Regions from separate parts of the Pelosinus sp. sgz500959 genome, predicted to be linked through region 1. Evidence: riboswitches for the same ligand, from Rfam matches in the RefSeq annotation. Region 1 holds a riboswitch; each other region holds the start of a gene.
The links. Region 1 has a riboswitch for cyclic di-GMP ahead of ACAN52_RS18675 (LysM peptidoglycan-binding domain-containing protein). Riboswitches for the same ligand answer to the same signal wherever they lie in the genome.
Positions count from the first base shown of each region.

Region 2: linked by a shared signal. The riboswitch ahead of ACAN52_RS15305 (methyl-accepting chemotaxis protein) and the one ahead of ACAN52_RS18675 (LysM peptidoglycan-binding domain-containing protein) in region 1 are both predicted to bind cyclic di-GMP.
Region 3: linked by a shared signal. The riboswitch ahead of ACAN52_RS18035 (hypothetical protein) and the one ahead of ACAN52_RS18675 (LysM peptidoglycan-binding domain-containing protein) in region 1 are both predicted to bind cyclic di-GMP.
Region 4: linked by a shared signal. The riboswitch ahead of ACAN52_RS19780 (diguanylate cyclase) and the one ahead of ACAN52_RS18675 (LysM peptidoglycan-binding domain-containing protein) in region 1 are both predicted to bind cyclic di-GMP.

Region 1 is NZ_JBGJZL010000015.1:18,739-24,214, forward strand. Features, by position in the region: gene fdnG (formate dehydrogenase-N subunit alpha) at 1-1,104, shown strand, start outside; gene ACAN52_RS18660 (4Fe-4S dicluster domain-containing protein) at 1,106-1,918, shown strand; gene ACAN52_RS18665 (formate dehydrogenase subunit gamma) at 1,911-2,576, shown strand; gene ACAN52_RS18670 (formate dehydrogenase accessory protein FdhE) at 2,566-3,294, shown strand; gene ACAN52_RS18675 (LysM peptidoglycan-binding domain-containing protein) at 3,520-4,056, opposite strand; cyclic di-GMP riboswitch class I at 4,164-4,249, opposite strand; gene ACAN52_RS18680 (Crp/Fnr family transcriptional regulator) at 4,347-5,042, opposite strand; gene ACAN52_RS18685 (4Fe-4S binding protein) at 5,147-5,476, shown strand, end outside.
Region 2 is NZ_JBGJZL010000009.1:160,551-166,026, reverse strand. Features, by position in the region: gene ACAN52_RS15315 (Na+/H+ antiporter NhaC family protein) at 1-223, opposite strand, end outside; gene ACAN52_RS15310 (GGDEF domain-containing protein) at 591-1,244, shown strand; cyclic di-GMP riboswitch class I at 1,534-1,619, shown strand; gene ACAN52_RS15305 (methyl-accepting chemotaxis protein) at 1,880-3,847, shown strand; gene ACAN52_RS15300 (RraA family protein) at 3,890-4,573, shown strand; gene ACAN52_RS15295 (DUF441 domain-containing protein) at 4,595-5,053, shown strand; gene ACAN52_RS15290 (hypothetical protein) at 5,134-5,476, opposite strand, start outside.
Region 3 is NZ_JBGJZL010000013.1:96,696-102,171, reverse strand. Features, by position in the region: gene ACAN52_RS18045 (HNH endonuclease) at 1-455, shown strand, start outside; gene ACAN52_RS18040 (hypothetical protein) at 554-955, opposite strand; cyclic di-GMP riboswitch class I at 1,196-1,282, shown strand; gene ACAN52_RS18035 (hypothetical protein) at 1,554-1,979, shown strand; gene ACAN52_RS18030 (type II secretion system protein J) at 1,976-2,464, shown strand; gene ACAN52_RS18025 (pilus assembly PilX N-terminal domain-containing protein) at 2,473-4,029, shown strand; gene ACAN52_RS18020 (YqeG family HAD IIIA-type phosphatase) at 4,145-4,651, shown strand; gene ACAN52_RS18015 (shikimate dehydrogenase) at 4,677-5,476, shown strand, end outside.
Region 4 is NZ_JBGJZL010000018.1:17,822-23,297, reverse strand. Features, by position in the region: gene ACAN52_RS19790 (efflux RND transporter permease subunit) at 1-304, shown strand, start outside; gene ACAN52_RS19785 (PAS domain S-box protein) at 657-1,970, shown strand; cyclic di-GMP riboswitch class I at 2,113-2,200, shown strand; gene ACAN52_RS19780 (diguanylate cyclase) at 2,425-3,462, shown strand; gene ACAN52_RS19775 (acyl-CoA thioesterase) at 3,572-4,039, opposite strand; gene ACAN52_RS19770 (sodium:proton antiporter) at 4,129-5,406, opposite strand.

The DNA.
Region 1 (5,476 bases):
GAACTTTATAAAGGTAGCAGTGATCCTAAGGATGAGCCTATCTTAAATGCAGTATGGGATTATGGTCATGAACCCGATCCTGAAAAAGTGTTGCAGGAGATTAGTGGATATAATGTGAAGACTGGTAAATTGCTGGCGAATTTAGGAGAATATCTGGCAGCGCCAGTAGGTGATGTTTCCTGTGGATGTTGGATTTACTCTGGTGTATGTGGCAATGGCAACTTGGCAAAACGACGAGATGGTAAAGATCCAAGCGGTTTAGGGATCTTTCCGAGCTGGTCATATGCTTGGCCAGCTAATATGCGTATACTCTATAATCGTGCATCATGCGACATGAAAGGCCAACCTCTGGACGAAAAACGCAAACTCATTTGGTGGGATAATGTCAAAAATCAGTGGGTAGGTAATGACATACCCGATGTTGTGGATCGCACCAAGGGACCTGAGACACCAGAAGGAAAAGCGGCTTTTCGTATGAATGCCGAGCGCATGGGACGCTTATTTACGGCTCCTTATGTTAATAAACCATCAGGTAGTGATATGCCAGCCGCTATTTCAGGGACTAATGTTGATGGACCGCTGCCTGAATTTTATGAACCTCTTGAAGGTCCTACTGCTAATATCTTGCATCCTAATGTATCAACAAATCCGTTGGCAAAAGCACGGAAAGCTTTAAAAGATAAACAAAACATCGGAAATATTGAAGAATTTCCTTACGTGCTGACAACTTATTCTTCTGGTACAGAGCATTTCTGTAGTGGATCATTAACCAGGAATTTACCATGGTTAGCAGAATTTATGCCAGAGGCTTTTCTGGAAATTGGTACTGCACTGGCCCAAAAGTTAGATATCAAATACGGTGAAGTAGTCGAAGTTCTTTCGGCGCGAGGCTCTCTTAAAGTGAAGGCCATGGTAACGGAGCGTATTCAGCCCCTTACAATTAACGGCAAAGTAAGTCACACTGTAGGCATGCCTTTTGGTTGGGGTTATGCTGGACTTGCGACTGGTCCGAGTGTTAATGCACTAACTCATGCGGCTTTTGATCCTGCGGCAGGAACACCTGAATTTAAAGCTTTGTTGGTTAATGTAAGGAAGGTGAAATAAGATGGCTGAGAGAATGAGCGTTTTATTTGATGCATCCAAATGTACTGCTTGCCAAGCCTGTTCGATTGCCTGTAAGCAGTGGAATAGTCTGCCAGCGGAGAAGACAACCTTGACCAGTAGTTATCAAACTCATGACAACCTGACCCCGAAAACCTGGACTTTCATTACTTTTAAGGAAGTTTGGGATCAAAGCAAAATGGAGTGGCTGTTTTTTAAGCAACAATGTATGCATTGTGGTGAAGCCGCTTGCCAAAAATCTTGTAATTATGATGCGATTTCCCATACAGACAAGGGGTTTGTTGTCATTGATCATGATAAATGCATCGGTTGTGGTTATTGTGTGACGAATTGTACCTTTCATGTGCCCCGTGTTGATCCTAAAACCCACAAAGCCTATAAGTGCACAGGTTGCCCTGAGCGGGTATCAAATGGTCTTAAGCCTGCTTGTGTGCAAACTTGCCAGCCAGAAGCACTTGTATACGGGACGCGGGATGAAATTATGACCATGGCAAAAAAACGCTTCGAACAAATAAGGTCCGTGCATCCTGAGGCAGTCTTATATGATGCTCCTAAACTTGATGGAATTAACTTTACCTATATTTTACTCAGAAAACCTGAGGTTTATCACTTGCCAAATGATCCAGCTGTACCCATGTCCGTGGATGTGTGGAAAGACTTGGTACGTCCTTTTGGAGGCGTAGCAATTGCTGGAGCCTTGCTCGCAACGACAGTCGGGTTTATAAAAACTAGAGGGCAAAAGGCTGATCATCATTCTGCTTCACCGAAGGACAGGGGGGTGAGCAAAGATGAATAATGATCGTATTAAACGATTTTCATTGATTGAAAGAATCAGTCACTGGGTGCACACCTTTAGTTTCTTTACTCTCGTAGTAACTGGATTGGTTGTGCTCTCCCCTCATTTTCACTTTTTAGCCAGTTTATTTGGTGGTGTACAAGAGACACGAATTGTTCATCGGATTGCTGGTGTTGTATTTTCTTTCGGTACTTTACTCTTGTTTATCATTGGGGATAGCCCAGCTTTTACTCGTTGGATCAAGGATATTACAACCTGGGGTAAAGAAGATATTGCATTTTTGAAAGAATTTCCTAAAGAGTTTTTGGGCGGTCATGCCAATTTGCCAGAGCAAGGTCGGTTTAATTCTGGTGAAAAAGTCAATTCCTTACTGATCTTGATTGATGGTGGGATATTAACGATCACTGGTTTCATGATGTGGTATGCTGATTCCATTCCCCTTGGGATTATCCGCTGGGCGTATCCTGTGCACGATATTGCCGCATTTTTGATGATGGCTGTTATTGTTGCTCATATGTACCTTGGCTTGCTGCATCCAGGATCAAAAGAAGCGATTAACGGGATGTTGAGTGGTACAGTATCACGTTCTTTTGCGAAGTTACATCATGGGAAATGGTATCGAGAAATGACGCAAAAGGAGAAAAAAAGTGATCAATAAAAAAGAATTTACTGAGATTTTGGAGTTTCTTGAAGAGCATATTGCCCAGATTGATATGGTTCCTGCCGATGATGTACTGCAGAATTTATGGCAAACACGATTGGCAAACGATGAGTCAGCGTTAAGAGAAAATGAATTTCCTCTTAACGCAGCAGTTTGTTTGGTCATTGAAGTGATCAGCGATCGTGAAAAAAAAATATTGCCCACTATTCAGGCAGAACAATTAGTATTGCGATATTTAGATCAGCAGTCGATTCATCCAGACTGGCAACAGATTGGTATTCTGCCCGAAAATGGTGATATTTATGTACATTTATCCTGTAGAATAGCCTTAGAGAAAATGGCTAAGTTGGTGACGGATGTTGTCTCTTTAGCAAGTTGGGATAATAAAGAGTGCCCAGTATGTGGAGATAGCCCCGCCTTTGCTTGTCTGGAAAAAGGGCAAGGAAAACGTTTGTTAGTGTGCGGGGCCTGTCTGACACAATGGAGATATAAACGTATTGGCTGCGCTTTTTGTAATGAGGAAAATCCTGAGAAACTAAAAATTGTAACTGCTGAGGAATTCCCTGGATGGTCGGCTACAGTCTGTCTGACATGCAAAGGCTATCTTAAAACAGCAGACTTACGTACACTAACCTCCACTCCTAATTGGTATAAGGCTGTAATGGAAACCCTGCCTCTTGATTATGCATTGACACTTCATGAAAAAAGTACATAGTTTTTTGAAATGATAGCAATCAGCAATCTGTTGCTATCATTTCATTTTCCCTTAAAAACTCTTTTAGGGCCAGCTGCTTTAAAAGAATGAATCGTTTTGCTGGTGGCTACACCTAAGCAGTTCTTGGCGTATTATTGAATAATAACGGCAGAAACTCCTGCAAAAATTCTAATGAGATTTTTTGCAGGAGTTTTAGATCATTTTTAAATCTTAAATTGGAGATTTTTAGAATTCATTTTTAAAATTATTTGTGGAGATTCTGAATTCTCCTTTACTACTAGCATTAGTAGGCACTTTTAAGGTTTGCCCTGCATAAATGGATGCACTATGATTGAGGTCGTTTATTGTCTTGATTGTATAGACCAATTCTCGTATATCTTCTTTATCTGAAGCGTACCGTGATGCAATACTCCATACCGTATCGCCACTGGATACTTGTATATTCACGTAATTTACAGTGGGTTTTTCGGCATTGCTAAAGGAAATGTTTAGTATATTGATCAACAAAATTGCGAAAATGCTTGTAATAATGAATTTCATAATCGTATCATTCAGCATACTATATGGATGGGAAGCATTCTTTTTCTGATCAAAAGGAATGACGATACCCATTTTTTTAGGTTGAACTTCTATGCATTTTGTAGATTCTTCGTCAAAAATTTCAAAATGATGCTTATAGTTAGTGAATGCTTTTATTAAGATGTCTTTGTCAAAAATCTCGCCTAGTTTCTTATATGACCAAGATCTTATATCGATATTCATAAAAATACCACCTTTATCATCATTGATCGATTGTATATGGATTTTCATCACAATAGAAATAAAAAAAACAGGCATTTTGCCTGTTGCGCATCCTAGGAAATCCTATAAATGGCAACCTGGCAATCATAGATATTACATCCTTAGACCCATAGTTTTGCGTCCTCATCTTTTGATAAGTTTGCCGAAATAATTCAATTATTGCTATAATGTTACAACTAATGTCACAAATAGTCAAGACTTTTAACCCAGAAATATAGGACAAAAGTCTTAGATATGTCGAAAAAAATATTTTATGAGTCGGCAATCTTCTTTAAGGTTTCAAGGTCATGAATTTTTATTGATGTACGATAAAATTCAATAAGACCTTCATCTCTCATACGCCCCATTTCTCTTGATAAAGCTGTTCTAGAGACGTTTAGAAAATCGGCTAAATCATTACGACTTAAGGAGAGATTAAAAACCTGTTTCTCTGCTAATCGACACTGTTCTAGAAGATAGGTACTTATCTTTCCTCGCATACTGCTGATTGTAAGGTATTCGACTTTTCGATTTAGTAAAAGAGCTTTTTCCGATAGTATTGATAACATATTTTTTATAAGTTGCGTGTGGCCTGTGCAAGTATTGGCACAACTGCCTGCAATTTTATCAGGAGCCAAAAATATGACAGAACAAGGGGTTTGAGCAAATACGCTTGCAGGCCAAATTTTCTTGCTTGAAAATGCAATCATTTCGCCAAAAATATGACCAGCTCTTAGCGTCGTCATCACATTCCGGCTACCAGCTACATTTTCTTTTATAACAACGGCTTCCCCCGTAAGTAAAACACCTAATCCTGTAAAAGGCTCACCGCCAATCGTAATATAACTATTTTTCTTATACGTATAGACTTTAGGTTGTAGGCAATGAATCATACTTTCTAATTCATTTGCTGAAATACTGTCAAATAAGGGGGATCCCATCAGGATCTTGCCAAGATTATTACACAAATTTATCTCCACCTTGTTTTTGGTAGCCAAGGATACCGTTTTTTTTATTATATTGTATTACAATGAGATAGAAATACAAGATATATTGCACTGGAGGAAATGTTATGTTACGAGAAATTGTGAAAATAGATGAAGAAAAATGTGTTGGCTGTGGGCTTTGTACCTCGGCTTGTCAAGAGGGAGCCTTACAACTCATTGATGGAAAAGCAAAGTTGCTATCGGATGCATACTGTGACGGTCTTGGAAAGTGCTTGCCTAATTGTCCTGTAGGGGCTATTACAATTGAGAAGCGTGCTGCAGTTGCTTTTGATAGAGAAATTGCACCAAAACATCTTATGGGAAAAACTAAAGTATCAGAGTCAGTCAACTCAGGAGGCGGTTGTCCAGGCACTCGTGCTGCAGTGATTGAAAGAAAAAAAGTAAGTAGCCAAGTT
Region 2 (5,476 bases), on a different contig from region 1:
CAGTAATTGCGCCGATCAGTACAAAAATTTTAATGACAATCAGGGCTTTTTGTGAGCCTTTTAGTATCATCTTACATAAACTACTTAGCCTATAACCTTTGCGTAAGGATACAAAAGTAAAGCCAATAAGTCCTAACAGAAGAGGGACGAGTATTGATACTTCGTTGTAAATGCTAATAAGCAGAGAAACAAAGAAAAGAATAAAGACTAGGATTGTTTCCAAAAAAACACCTCTTTCGTAGTTAATTCATCATTTTTTTGCGATACGCTCTATGATTATTATAACAGAAGCAAAGGGCATGTTTTTTTACGTAATCAAAAGAAAGTATAACACTTTCTCGATTAGAAGTAAGGGTAACTAAGACTTTGGTCTGGGCTGGGGACTGAAGTCAAGTTTTCTTTATAAGACCATAAAATGTAATATCTTTAATTTATAGTAAATTAGTAAGTCGAAAAAAATTAAGAAAATTAAAGGTAAATAATCATTATTCACGAATTTAATTAATGATTTAATAATTACAAATGATTAATTAAATGTACTAATGCTGTATTTTCTAGAATTGTATATATTGGGATAGAAGGGTGACGATATGCAATATACAGGAAGAATCGCTGCTTGTCTCATTGTTTTAACGGCTATTACAGTTATGAGACTATATGCCTATGTTTATGTGGGTTATCCACTGACTGCTCCACCGATCATTGGAGTTATTTTTTTATTTATCGCTTTTAAAGCTGGTGGCCAATATGATAAAGTTAAATTTTTTTCGGAAAAAGATAGTCTAACAGGTTGTTATAATCGAAGGTTTATTAACACTATTTTCCCGACTCTTTTGGCGAAGGTGAAGAAAAACAATGAGAAATTAAGTGTGGCTCTTTTAGATTGCGACAACTTTAAGACCATCAATGATGCACATGGACATGTAAAAGGAGATTTCGTATTACAAGAGCTTTCAACATTGCTGTTAACTCATATCAGGAAAAGTGATATGGTTGCTCGCTGGGGGGGCGATGAGTTTTTAATTATTGCGCCATATGCCGATGAAAATGATATTAAGGTAATTGTTCATCGCTTTGAAGAAAAATTAAAAGAACTATCTGGAAGTTTAAAAATGAGTATTACTGTTTCAAGTGGATTTGCGACCTATCCTCAGGACGCACAAAGAATCGATGAGTTAATAAACATCGCCGATCGTAATATGTATGTACTTAAAAAGAGGAAAACAGATCATTGCTTACGATAATTTTCATAACAGAAAGCAGTGCGAAGGACAACTTATTACTTAACAATTTCAATGTGATCAATAGCTAATTGTTATTGATATCCTTTTAAAAAATTGACTTAATATTTACAATATTCTCAATGATAGTCATTATCAATAAAAGTGTTGACAAAGTAATAATAATGGGATAACCTTATAAACAAGCTGATTAGAAAAACTAAAGGCTGTGAAGTAATATCTGCTTCACAGCCTTTCTGCTTAAATTTTTTATTGGTAAAAAATGTAAATTTTAACTATGTTTATTGACTAAAAAAATATTTGGCAAACTTACTGAAAAGTAGGGACGCAAAGCTATGGATCTAAGGACTATCAGTCTATGATTGCCAGGTTACCCTTGAAAGAGGTATTGAAACCTAGGCATCCGTCTAGGTTTTATTGTTTTTTAAAATAAGATTTAAAGTTGTGACGGAAAACTGGGAAGAGTGGACGAGGAACATAAAGAGATGTTATGGTATTAAGGAATGCCTAAAAATGTTATTTTTTTGTAAATAATTGTCGAATTATCTTCCCTGCAGAGCAACTTTGAAGTTATTATAAAAGTGTAGATCAATTATAAACAAATTAATGTTTATTCTTGAAAATAAAGGAGAAAAAATATGTCGATTAAAACAAAAACAATTACATTGTTATTAATCTCTCTTCTCGTAACAGGTCTTGTCGTCGGTGCATCAGGTATGTATGTTCTTTATGGAAAAACATTAGATGGTACACAAATAGATATGAATGGTCAAGCTCTTGAGCTTGCTGGTGAGGTGAGTGAATTATTTTCTTCATTTAATAGAAGTGGGAAATTTTATGCTGAAGACCCTGACTTAAAATCAGGGGATGCTTCTCGTATACAAGGGAAGATCGATACATATTTTGCTGCGACTTGGGGAGCTGATCATCTCGTTTTTATTAATTCAGCGGGAACTCGTATTGCGACCACTCCGTATGAAGTGAAAGCAATAGGAGCTAGTTTAGCCGATCGCAAATTCTTTAAAGATACAATGAATGATCAAAAATCACACATTAGTGATGTCTTGATTAACAGGGCGACAGGAGTCCCTTCCGTCGTTGTTACCCAACCTGTTAAGGGGGGCGATGGGAAAATGGTGGGAATGATTGCTCAGTCCGTCGACCTAGCAACACTTCAAAACTTTTTGGCCCAAATCAAAGTAGGGCAAACTGGAGTAATTGCCATTGTTGCTCGAGATGGATCACTATTAGCCCATACAAATAGTGACTTACTAAAAGAACAGAAAAAGATTCCTGAAAACACCTTACAGACTGTAATAAATGATCCAGGGCATCTTACTTCATACCAAGATTTAGCAGGGAGAGAGTCTTTGGTTCTCGCCGTGCCTGTTAAAAATACAGATTGGCTCGTTCTTGTTAGCTTACCAAAGAGTGAGATTAAAAGCGATTTTTATGCAAGTTTAATTTCAATGACGATTTCTCTTTTGATTACTCTTCTTATTGTTGGATTTGTGGCATGGATATTCCTGATGAGACTCTTACGTCCGATTGAAGAGATTTCTAAGGAAGTTGCGAAGATTGGTGATGGTGATCTGTCTGTGAGTATTAGCCATTCATCTAATGACGAAATCGGCATATTGGCGCGAGCTGTGTCTAGTGCTATAGAGAATTTTAGAAAAATGATTGTAAAAGTCCAAGAGGCTAGCGAAATGGTGTCGGCTTCTTCTGAAGAATTAACAGCAAATACAGAGCAATTGGCCCAGGCTGCAGATCAAGTGTCAACGGCAATTGCAGATGTAGCTAACGGCACTGGGAATCAAATGCAGGCTGTAGACACCACAATGAACATTGTTGAGCAAATGTCGGCAGGTCTTCAACAAATTGCAGCAAATACGGGTAGTGTTTCTGCTACAGCCGAAAAAACATCAAGTGCTGCTCTCGAAGGTGGCAAAGCCGTTCAAAAGGTTACTAGCCAGATGGCCAACATTGAAACGTCAGTGAATAATTCGGCGATGGTAGTGGCTAAACTTGGTGAACGCTCAAAGGAAATTGGGCAAATCGTTGATACCATTTCTGGCATAGCAGGTCAAACAAATTTATTAGCTTTAAACGCTGCCATTGAAGCAGCTCGCGCTGGAGAACAAGGGCGAGGTTTTGCTGTGGTTGCAGAAGAGGTTAGGAAACTTGCGGAACAGTCTAGCGGAGCGGCAAAAGAAATTGCAACATTGATCGGAGAGATTCAGGGCGATACTGATAAGGCTGTCATGGTTATGAATGAAGGAACAAATGAAGTGAAAAAGGGTACCGAAGTTGCTCATCTAGCTGGACAATCTTTTGTTGAGATTGCTTCTCTTGTTGAAAATGTATCTGATGAAATCCGTGGTATTTCAGCGGCAATTGAAGAGATGGCAGGTGGGAGTCAGCAAATTGTATCTTCTGTAAAAGATATTGCACAAATCAGTAAAGCAACGACTGGTCAAACACAAACGGTATCTGCAGCGACTGAAGAACAGTCTGCATCTATCCAAGAGATTGCTTCTTCCAGTACGGATCTATCCACTATGGCAGGAGATTTACAAGCAATCGTATCAAAGTTTCGAATTTAGAGCAATGTTAGTAAATTAAAGATAAGAATGGAGAGATGAGTGATGTCAAATATAGGCTTTCGTATTTTTCCAAATGTTGATAAACCAGCTAAAACTTTAATTGATGGTTTTAAGGGAATCCCCGTGGCGAATATCGCAGACAATATGAACCGTATGTCATGCATGAACTCTAAAATTCGTCCGGTTAATGATACGCCATTACTTGGTCCAGCATTTACCGTTAAGTCACGTCCAGGGGATAATCTTTTACTGAGTAAAGCTCTTGATCTTGCAGAACCTGGTGATATTATCGTAGTTGATGTCCAAGGCGATTTGACCAATGCCGTTATGGGCGAGTTAATGACCCTCTGGGCAAAGCAAAGAGGCATCGGCGGATTTATTATTGATGGTGCCATTCGTGACCTGGGAGCACTCAAAAAGATGGATATACCTATTTATGCAGTCGGTGTCACTCCGATGGGACCATATAAAGATGGACCTGGTGAAATTAATGTTCCCATCTCTTGCGGAGGTATCGTTGTACATCCAGGGGATATCCTAGTCGGTGATGAAGATGGTATTGTTGTGATAAAAGCTCAGGATGCAGAAGAATTATTGGAAAAATCCAAGGCTACTTCTCGCAAGGAAGACAAAATAAAAGAAGCGATAGCAAACAAGGCGTGGGACCGCACTTGGGTTGATCAATTTCTTGATAAGTTGAACGCTGAAGTTGTGAAGAACAGATAAATGTAGTAGGGATGTGATCGTATGAATTGGGATAATGCTCCGATTCTAGTTGTTCTAGTATTATCAGTGATTGGCAATAATCATACAGTAGCGATTGCTGCATTGGTGTTGTTATTGATTCAAAAATTGAGTTTAATAAGTTTATTTCCTTATATAGAAAGCTATGGCATGAACCTTGGCATCATTATTTTGACGATTGCGGTGTTAAGTCCATTAGCACAAGGACGTATATCTGTAAATGAAATCGGAGGTTTATTCAAGGCACCCGTTGGTCTTGTTGCGATTGTCATTGGAATTTTAGTAGCCTGGATAGCGGGTCAAGGTGTTGTTTTTATGAAAGAATCACCGGAGACAACAACGGCTTTAATCGTTGGTACAATTATTGGTGTTTGTTTCTTTCGCGGCTTACCTGTCGGACCACTTATCGCTGGTGGCATGGTAGCTCTTATTGTAAATGTACTGGATTTCTCAAAGCACTAAAGATATCTTAAATTGATAGAAAAAATCCCTCACCAAACGAAATTGTTGGTGAGGGATTCTCATTTTATTTGATATTAGGATTAGAATTTCAAAGTTGCTCCTAGAGCAGTGCGGTTACTATTGCTACCTCCGTCTGGCATAAAAGAACGATAGTTAAAATTAACGTCCAGATTATGAGTGAGGTTATAGTTAGCTCCAACTTGTAGTTCTTTAAAATCATTAGCTCCAATCAGGGAGGCGTAACCATCTAGAGAAGGTGCTAATGGACTATTGATTGCAGCTCCTACGTATACTTTTGAATTAGAATTATAATCTCTGCTGCCGACAATCGCTCTAATATTGTCATTAAGGTTAACTTGCCCATAAATATCGTTCTTTTGCAATCCAAGTGTAAGATTGTCAGACATCTTGTGTTCGATATAG
Region 3 (5,476 bases), on a different contig from region 1:
TAGAAGATATCATGATTGAGTCTAACTTAAATTTAATAGATAGTGATGCTACTGATGTATTTAGAAATATAAAAATACGGATAGGTGAAAATAAATTACGCAAACAACTATTAGAAAATTACAACCACACCTGCGCTCTTTGTAAAATATCCAATCCCAAATTACTAATGACTCGTCACATAAAAACTTGGATAGAATCTTCAAGAGAGGAACGGATAAATCCTAAGAATGCTATCCTTTTATGCAAACTTCACGATGCACTTTTTGAAAATGGATTTATATCATTATCAGATCAATATGAAGTCATATTTTCAACGAATTTTGATTTTAATGATCAAGGAATATCGACAGATATACGATTTACTTGTCCAAAACAAGATGCTCCAGATCCGATATTTATGTTGGAACATCGTAAAAAAAATAATTTAACAATATCGCAAAGTAGATTTTTTTAAGAAGAAAAGAATCTTGCAGATTAAAAAAACAATTGTAACTGTCGAAAAAAAGAAACAAGAGAATCATCTCCTTGTTTCAAAACGTGATTTTTATTATTTTAGATATCAACGTTACTATTTTGCCAGTGATAATTTACCGTAGTGTTAACTCGCCAGTAGCGTAGGGGAGCAACGGAAGAATCATGTATGCGATAGGTCCAATATTTTGCTTCGCCGGGCTCTAAGTAAATGTAATTACGTTGGGTGAATTGCCCGCTTGCAACCAGTTCTTGAAAATTACGATTTATTGCATAAACGTCCATATTGACCCAATTTGTGTAAGGAATATACTTGTTAGTATCGTTAAACCAATAGCCATAAATAACGATTGTAGTACCTTCGTAATATACATTTTCTGCAGTGAAAGTAAGTTTACCCTCCAGTCCCGAAGCATATGTCACTGAAATAAACAAGAGTAACATGACTAATGTTGTTGCTACAATCTTTAATTGTTTGTTCATATTTTTATGTCCCCCATTTTAATGATATAGTACCTGATTGGTATTGAATCCCCATTTAAAATCGACATCTAAGATATTATATTTTTATTTTTAATAAATGTTACTCAAAGCAATAGAAGTTGTTTACACGCTTCAAATATAATCTTGTTTAAAGTCCTAGTGAAAAGTTGAACAATTTCTTTTATGAAAAAAAAGATATGATAAAAAAGGATATTATGGTAAAATGTCGAAAACTAATAAGTAAATAATAGGCAAACCTTCTGAAAAGTTGGGACGCAAAGCTTTGGGTCTAACGATGTTTAAGTCTATGACTGCCAGGTTGCATCATTGGGGTTGTATGATGTAGACAGGCAGTTTTTTATTTTGATTTACTTGATATGTAACTTTCAAATTGTTCTCTTTGACTTTCACTGTTAATAAGAAGGAATTTATTGTAAGAGAAAGAATGTTTTATAAGAGATGAAATATTTGGAGGGATTTAATATGTATTTTTTAGTAGCTAAATATTTTATAATCGTAAGGATAATTATTATGTATGCCCTGGGAAAGGTTAAGTTAGTTATTATACAGCAACAAAATAAAAGAAGGATAATCCAATATGCGTAATCATCAGAAAGGCTTTATCTTAATTGACTCCCTAGTTGGTATGGTCGTGCTCAGTATGGCTTTGCTTGGTCTCGCGGCTATTTTTATGCAAAGTACAAAAGGCACAGTTGCAACGGATAATCAAAATAAAGCAGCTTATATTGCGAATGAACAATTATCTAGACTAAAGGTTCATGACGGTCAAAAACAAGATCGCAACAGCACGGTATGGGCAACGACTAAAACTGTATCTCAAAGTAATGGTACGAGCAATGGTATGACATTTACTGTAATAACTGAAGTTGTCCCTGCAGAAGATGTACCAGCTGATTTGCATGCCGATACTATCCCTGTAAGAGCCACAGTGAACTGGAGTGAACCAACAGGGACGAAACAATTGGAATTTATAACCTATTATTACTATGGAGAAAGAAAATGACTACGCTCTTATCTAATCGGAAAGGATTTACATTAGTCGAACTGGTAATTGGCATAGCAATCATGACAATTACATTGGCAGGATTGTTTAATGTTTTGAGTGTAGCAATAAAATCATATCAATTTAGCCAAAAACAAGTTTATGAGTTTCAACAATCTCGACTTGCAATTAATACCGTCATCGATGATTTGAGAAATGCTACAGAGGTTACCTCACCAGAAAAAGGCGTTAGTCAAAGTAGTATAAATTATAAAATAAACACTATCGACTATACGATCCAAATCGGTAGTGGACAGGATGCTGGTAAATTAATGAAAGGTACAACTGCAATTACGCCTAATGTTGTAAAAACAGTCTCATTTACAAGAGATGCTACGGATGGTCGTATTCTCAAAGTAACTGTCATATTACATAGCCCTAAAAATAATTCCTTTGGAGACGTTGTTATTGATACTGGTGTTTTCATGACAAATTTATCTCAGTGAGGTGTAGTATGATTAATAGGCAAAGAGGTTCTGTTACAATGGTGGCAATCATAATGGTAATGTTTTTAGCTATTTTGGCGAGTACGGCTAATACGCTTGTAAATAGTGATCTGCGAATGTCAAAGACGAACAGCGATGCTATCGAAGCTCAATTTGCGGCTGAAGCTGGGGCTAAAAGGGCTATCTCTATGTTTTATCAAAAAAATCAAGATTGGACATGGCTAGATGCTAACAGTACACCGATTTGGCAAAGTTTAAGTACTGATCAAAATAAAAGTTACCATGTTAAAACTGAATTAGCTAGTGCACAAGTTGTTCCAGTAAATCCTGCTGTAGGTGGAGTTTATACTATAACGTCTATAGGAAAGGTTAGAGGAACTATAAAAAAGGTGACAGTAACAGTAACAGTGACTGGTAATAGTGGTGCAAGTATTTTAAATAAATATGCCTTGTATAGTAAAAATGATACTTATATATGGGGTGGAAATGGTCCGAATATAAAAGGAGATATGGGCCTCGCTGGTGGCAACAAGGTGAAAATTGACAGCGGATATAATTTTCTTCAAGGAAAGCTTCATGTAACGAGTATTCCTACAGGGTGGCATGATTGGCTAACGAGTGCTATGTATGTTATTGACCCTGATATTGGCACCTTATCTGTTGTAATACCTCCTTTGCCGACGTTACCTGTAATATCTACATCGATACCAACTGGTGCCGATATAATCACTGGACCGAATACCGCATCTATGCCTAATTCAGTCTATTATAGTACTGCTCTTTCAGACTTTGGGGGCGGCTTAATCGCAGGATCCTCAGATACAACGCTATATGCTACGAATGGTTTACATTTAACAAATAAAGGATCATCCTATAACAAAGGATGGATTACTGCAAGTAATGGAAATTTGAAAATCTATATAAATGGCGATGCAAATCTAAGTAACGGTAGTTACATCAATTCCAAGGGTAATATAGAAATTTATGTATCTGGTAGTCTGAGTATGTCAGGTGCATCATACATCAAGAGTGATAACGGCAATGTGACGATAATTGCTAATCAAGAAATAAATTTGACTGACAATAATAATTACATTCAAGCTGCGATTAAGGGGAAATCAGAGATTTATTCATTGAAAAACTCTATAAACCTTAGTAATAGTTGCTATATTAATGGAGGGACTGTAACGCTAGAAGCACAAAGTAATGTTAACTTTGCAAATAGCAGTTCTATAAATAAGAGTAATACTTATTCAAATGCGATTGCTTTTATTTACGCTAATGGGTCCACATTTACGAATGATGTCGTAATTGGCGGAGCTGCATCCCAAGTTATAACAACAGGGCCATTTAACATAAATAGTAATGTATATGCGCCAAATACATTATTTGTTTCAGCTTCAGGTCAAACGCAAATTAGTAATAATCCGACTATTGGTTGTCTCTATACAAATGGCTCACTCAGTGTATCAAACACTCCAACGATCATACCAAACGCCAATGCGATTAGCCTTATTACTGGGGGTTCAACTCCAAGTATTACAGTTAATAACTGGGGTAACTAGTTGTTAACTTTGTATTGATGAATACAAAGCTATGTTAATAAAATTTTTAGTAGAATGTAGAATGTAGAAATAGAAGAAAGATTGCAAGAGTCTAATTTTTGGAGGTACAAAATAGTTGTACAATCTTTTATGTCCAAGTTTAATCATAAAATCTTTATATGAAATTGAACCTCAGGTTCTACACCAACAAGGAATTAAAGGCATCATCTTTGATTTAGACAATACCATAATACCTTGGGATAGTCCTACCATGTCACCCGAAATGATTCAATGGTTGCAGGAACTGTTAACTCGAGGATTTAAAATCTGTTTAGTATCAAATAACATGGGTAAGCGAGTTAAAACAATTGCTGGAATCTTTGGGATACCCTTTGTTTCTAGAGCTTATAAGCCTGCAAAATCAGGATTTCGTCAGGCATTGACTCGTATGGAGCTAAGAGAAGAAGAAGTGGCAGTTGTTGGAGATCAATTATTCACAGATGTTCTTGGTGGCAATCGCTTAGGATTATTTACAATTTGGGTTAAACCTTTAAGCGCTAAAGAATTCATTGGTACTCGCATTACTCGTCGTTTAGAAAAAGTGGCAGTAGACATGTTGCGTGCTAAAGGATTAATGAAGTAGCTAAAACATGAAATGGAGTTGTCATATGATTACAGGAAAAACAAAAACTTTAGGTATCTTAGGATGCCCAGTGGGACATTCTTTATCACCACTCATGCATAATGCGGCTTTTGCAGCATTAACTCTTGATTATATTTATGTTCCTCTACCTGTTGAACCTGATCATTTAGGTCAAGCTATAGCAGGTTTAAAGGCTATGGGGTTTGTTGGAATGAATGTCACTATCCCACATAAAGTCACCGTCATGCCTTATTTGGATGAAATTCATCCAAGTGCTCAGTTAACAGGGGCTGTAAATACCATTGTTATAAAAAATGGTAAATGTATTGGTTATAATACAGATGGCCAAGGCTTTATCCAATCCTTAACCGCAAAAAGTATTACAATAAAAGATAAAACTGCCGTTATTATGGGAGCGGGCGGGGCAGCACGGGCTGTTGTCTATGGTCTACTCGAATATGGTATTAAGAAAGTCATAGTCGGTACACGCAATGTAGCTAAGGCTCAAGAGTTTGTCAAACTATTTCCTAAAAGCCGTAGCAAGATAGAGGGGTGTAATTGGGAGACAGAAAGTTTTATCCAAGCTCTTCAAGAGTGTGATATTCTAATCAATTGTACACCTATTGGAATGTCCTCAAATAAAGAAACACAATTGCCGATTCAGTGGCATCACATTAAGTCTGACGCAGCCGTATGTGATTTAATCTATAATCCATCCCCTACAGATTTTTTGGTTCAAGCTGAGATGCGGGGGCATATCATCATGGATGGAAAAGGGATGTTAGTTGAACAGGGGGCTTTAGCTTTTGAACTATGGACGGGTGA
Region 4 (5,476 bases), on a different contig from region 1:
AGAATATGCGAAAGTTAGGGTAGATAGAGGAATGGATCCAGTCTCGGCAGCCATTGAAGCGGCTAAATTACGCTTGCGTCCAATCATAATGACGTCACTAGCCTTTATTATTGGATGTTTGCCTCTGGTTATTGCTACTGGCGCTGGTGCCGGTGCGAGAAATTCCATGGGGACAGCGGTTGTAGGTGGTATGCTAGCAGCGACAACTCTTGGAATCTTTTTAATCCCAGTTCTTTTCGTTCTAATTGAAAATGGAGTGGGAATGATTAAGAACTATCGCGTGAAACATACAAAAACTTTGTAGATTATTATTATTTTAAAAAGAGTAAACTATTAATTACAAACTAAAGAAAGGCGAGGTAGCGATTACCTCGCCTTTCTTTACGTAATCAGAAAGTATAACACTTTCTCGATTACAAGTAAGAACGGCTAAGGCTTCTGCCTGCGTCTGAAGACTTGGCACAAGCCAAGTCTTTTCTTAATTTTTTATCAAGACATAGTGGCAAAAGCTATGGAATTTTACCAGATAGTAGTATAATATCATAAGCAATGAAAGAGTATGTATTTTAAGTAAAAGAAGAAATAAGATTAATTCATAATTTCTGGTAAGAGTAGTTAATTCAGTATCGCTAACAACTCAGAAGGAGAGATGCCTTTTGGATAATAGGGGAAAACAAATTAGTAAAGATTTTGAATGTGGCATCACATGTAGTGAAGAGATTAAAAGTAATTGTCGAGAGTCTAAGAACAAATTAGTACTACATATCAATAATCTTGAAAGTAAACTTGTACATATAGAGAAAAAATACAAGGCCATTATTGATAATATGAAAGGTGTTATCTTTCAGACTGATAAAAATGGATTATGGACTTTTTTAACCCCTACTTGGACGAAACTTACAGGTTTTAGTCGCGAAGAAAGTTTAGGAAAATACTTTTTGAATTATATAAGTTCAGATGATCGAGATTTTCAGCAAAAACAGTTCTTAGCTGTCATACGAGGAGACAAAAAATATTGTCGTTATGAAATTCGTTATTGCACTAGAAAAGGTGAATTGCGGTGGGCACAGATCTATATGCGACCTAGGATGGATAAAGAGGAAAACATAATAGGTACTTTAGGTACGTTGCATGATATTACTGATCGTAAACAGGCTGAGAATGTATTAAATTTTCTCTATGAATTAAGACGTAGAAGTGATTTTTTAAATGATATTATCACAGGAAGTATACAGGTCAATGAAATTGTCAGCCGTTCCATGAAAAAGTTGGGCATTGACCTTTCACGTCCATTATTTTGTTGTTTATTAGTGAGTGAAAGCTTCGTTGATAACGAAAAAGAAAAAAATTTTATAATAGAAATATTGAGTGAGAGTAAAGAGTATGTTGTCTGGGAGTGTAAAAATAATATAGGGATTATCTATCATTATATTGAAAAGCAGGAAGAAAATGAAGAACGTAGTCTTTTTTTTGCTGATTTTTTACTAGAAAAAATCAAAAAAAATAATCCTCAGTTACAAGTTATGGTTGGAATTAGTAGCGTACAAAGGGGTTTTGATAGTTTTCGTAAAGCTTATTGGCAAGCATGGAGTGCTACCGTTGCAGCCCAATGCCATGGTAAGAAATTAGAAGGGACCTATCATTATAAAGATTTGGGGATTCTACAGCTTCTCGTTCGAAGTATAGGAAATGAAAGTTCGGATGAATTTATACGAGAACAACTTGGTAAACTCATCAGTTATGATCAAGATAAGGGGACAAATTTTCTAATTACCTTGGATGAAATTTTAAAAAGTTCAACTTTGAAAAGAGTAGCAGAAAAAATGTTTCTCCATCCTAAAACAGTGATTTTTCGCAAACAACGTATTGAAAAAATCTTAGGAGTATCGATTGATTTATTCGAGACACGTTTAGCTCTTGCAGTGGCATTAAAATTATATAGTATTAGTCAATTTATAAAAAAACATTAAAAAGTAATGGTAAATTTTGTTTGAGGATAAAGATTTCTTATGTTTTCGCTAAAAAATTAGCTTACAGGGATAATAGAATATAGTTGGATATTGAATTATACTTAATAAAGTCCAATAAGAAGTATTTTTGATACTTATAAAATTGAATTATAAGCAAACCTTCCGAAAGGCAGGGACGCAAAGCCTTGGGTCTAACGATAGTATGATTCTATGACTGCCAGGTTGCATCATGATTTGATGTGCCTGGTAGTTTTTTTTTTGAGGGGGATTTTTTATTAACGAGCAAGAAGAAGCTGAAGATCATATCAATGAAATGGAAATAGATGAGTTAATTTGCGATGTTTTTGAGCTTTACAAAGAAATTGAAATTATTAATAGGGAAAATTTAGAAAATGGTGAAGAAGAAAATAATTAAAATTTTGGTCGCTAAAATCAGAATGTATGAGGTGTAGAGATGTTTTCAGTCCTACCTAGTGATGAAACTTTAGAAAAAATGTTTTTTATTTCACAACGGTTAGTCGACGGTATTGAGATGGATGATATTTTAGATTATATTATTCAAACGACGATTCTTATCACAAATGCTGATGCTGTTGCTATAAGAGATTTTGATATAGAAAGTGGAAAACTTAAAATTATTAGGGCGTATGGACTTTCTGAAATCTATCTATCCAAGTCTTCGATCCAACTTGGTGAGGGAATTATTGGTCATGTGGTAGCTGATAGTAAACCCTTTGTACATGCTGATATTACTCGAGTGATGGATTGTAATAACAGGGCAATTTTTCGTGAAGAGGGTATACGATCTGTTGTCAGCGTTCCACTGAAAGGGAAAGAGATGAGTACAGGATGTATCACTGTTGCAAGGAAAAAAGTCGATCCATTTTCTACTCAAGAAATATTTTTGCTCAAAATGTTTGGTTTACAGGTTTGTGAAGCAATAAAAATTCTCAAATTAGTTGATGTACTGCAAAAACAAACCATGCATGATTGTCTTACCCATATCTATAATAAGAATGCTTTAAATGTTATATTTGAAAAAAATTTATCCTTAGCGAAAAGACATTTGACTGAAATGAGTATTATTTTTATTGATATTGATAATTTTAAACATTTTAATGATACTCATGGACATTTACTTGGAGATAAACTTTTATTTGATTTTGCACAAGTGTTAAAAAAATTCTGTAGAAAATCAGATTCTATTGGTAGGTTTGGCGGAGAGGAATTTGTTATACTTGCACCAGAGACAGATAAAAAACAGGCAGTAGAGTTTGCTAATAAATTAAGAAGAATAATTGAAAACAAAACATTTATTGGAAAGGGAGACCATGAAACTACAATTACATTTAGTGCAGGAGTTTCTTCTTTCCCTGAAGATGGTGATATGATATTCGATTTATTAAAAAAAGCAGATAAAGCTATGTATCAAAGTAAAATAGCAGGGAGAAATAGGGTTACCCCTTGGACTGTAGAGAATAATCTCTTCTGAAATTTTTCTAAGAATCAATAAAAAAATTGCCCTTGCGTCAATAGTAAGGGCAATTTCTCTTTTAACAACTATATTTTTTCATATTTTTACAAAACGTCTCGGATCAGAGTCATAGAAGAATGTTTTTTGCAACGGTGTGGTGTAACGCATAGCGTTGTTTTCCTTGTTCAAATTTAATTCTTTCGGAGTCAGTCGTTAATTTTAATCCTGGTACTGTAGTTGGTTGGTGATGTTCGTCTAAGGCAACCATGGTAAAGTAAGATGTAAGAGCCGCTTTTGAGGGCTCTAAACCTTCTACATAAAGATTGACCTCAATATCCATAGATGTTTTACCAGTAAATGTTAGATAGGCGTGGCAAGTAAGAACAGTTCCCACACGCAAGGGATGAAGAAAAAGCATCTCATCAACACGGATTGCTGTCACATTTGTACCAGCATGTTTAGTTGCAACTTGTCGTGCAGTATCATACATAAGCTGCATAATTTCTCCTGCATGTACACGTCCTGTTGGATATTTCGGACTTGGACTAATGAGTTTGGAAATATGTACTTCTGAATGTGCTACAGTTTTTTTCATAAAGAACCACCTTTCAGATCATTTTTCACATTGTAATCTATTGTATAAGTAAATTTATTATTTTGTCCATGAAAATTAAGAAGTAATTTTTATAATAAATAAGCAAAGTAAATATAAATATTGGAAATAATGATCGATAAGATCATCAGAGGAAAAGCAATTTTCATGTAGCCCATAAAGGAAATGGGCCGTCCATGGGCTGCAGCTAGGCTTGAAACGACTACATTGGCTGAAGCACCGATGAGAGTTCCGTTTCCACCCAAACATGCACCAAGAGATAAAGTCCACCAGAGCGAGGTTACATCCATCTTGCCGATTTCGCCCATTGATTTGATCAAAGGAATCATAGTAGCAACAAAGGGAATATTATCGACAAAGGCTGAACCAATTGCTGATAGCCAAAGTATTAAAAAATGCATCATGATCACATTACCGTGAGTTACATCCATCGCCCATTGTGCGACCATATGAATAATTCCTGTGACTTCAAGACCACCTACCAAAACAAATAATCCAATGAAAAAGAAAATAGTATTCCATTCGATTTCTTTAAAGACTTCTTCAGGTTCAAGTTTACCAATTAATAGTAGCAGAGCGGCACCTGACATGGCAACTGTTGCAGAATCAAGGTGAAGGAATTGGTGTAACATGAAGCCAAGGATTGTTAAGCAAAGAATTGCAATGCATTTTTTCATCAAAGGTAAATCAATCAAAAATGAGGATTCATCCAAAGTCATAACTCGTTGTCTTTGTTCAGCGGCAATTTTGAGATCCTTACGGTACAGCCAATACAGGATTAAATTAGTTGCGATAGTAATCGTAAGAATAGGGATACTCAAATTAATAATAAAATCATTAAATCCAAGTCCTGTTGCACTTCCGATCATAATATTAGGAGGGTCACCGATCAAAGTCGCAGTTCCGCCAATATTGGATGCAATGATTTCTGCAACTAGAAAAGGAATAGGATTAAGCTGTAAAATATCACTGATTGCGAAGGTAACGCTGGTAAATAATAATACTGTTGTTACATTATCAAGAAGGGCAGAACAGAGGGCAGTTAACCAGAAAAAAACAACCAAAATTTTAACTGGCTCCCCTCCGACGGCTTTAGCAGCTTTGACTGCCATGTATTGAAAGAGACCCGTTTTACTCGTAATGGCAACAATGATCATCATTCCAATTAAGAGACCAATGGTGTTAAAATCAATCAAACGAATGGCTTCTTCTTGGGGCATGACTCTAAATAGTAGTATACAGATGGCACCGATAAGAGCGATTTTCGTTCGGTGAATTTTTTCTGAGACAATAACCCCATAAGCTAAAATGAATAGACTTAAGGCAATCCAAGCTTGATTTGATAACATGATAACTCTCCTCTATGATTTTAATTATGTTAAAGAGACCGTGTACAGTGAATGCTAATGCTTTACTCTA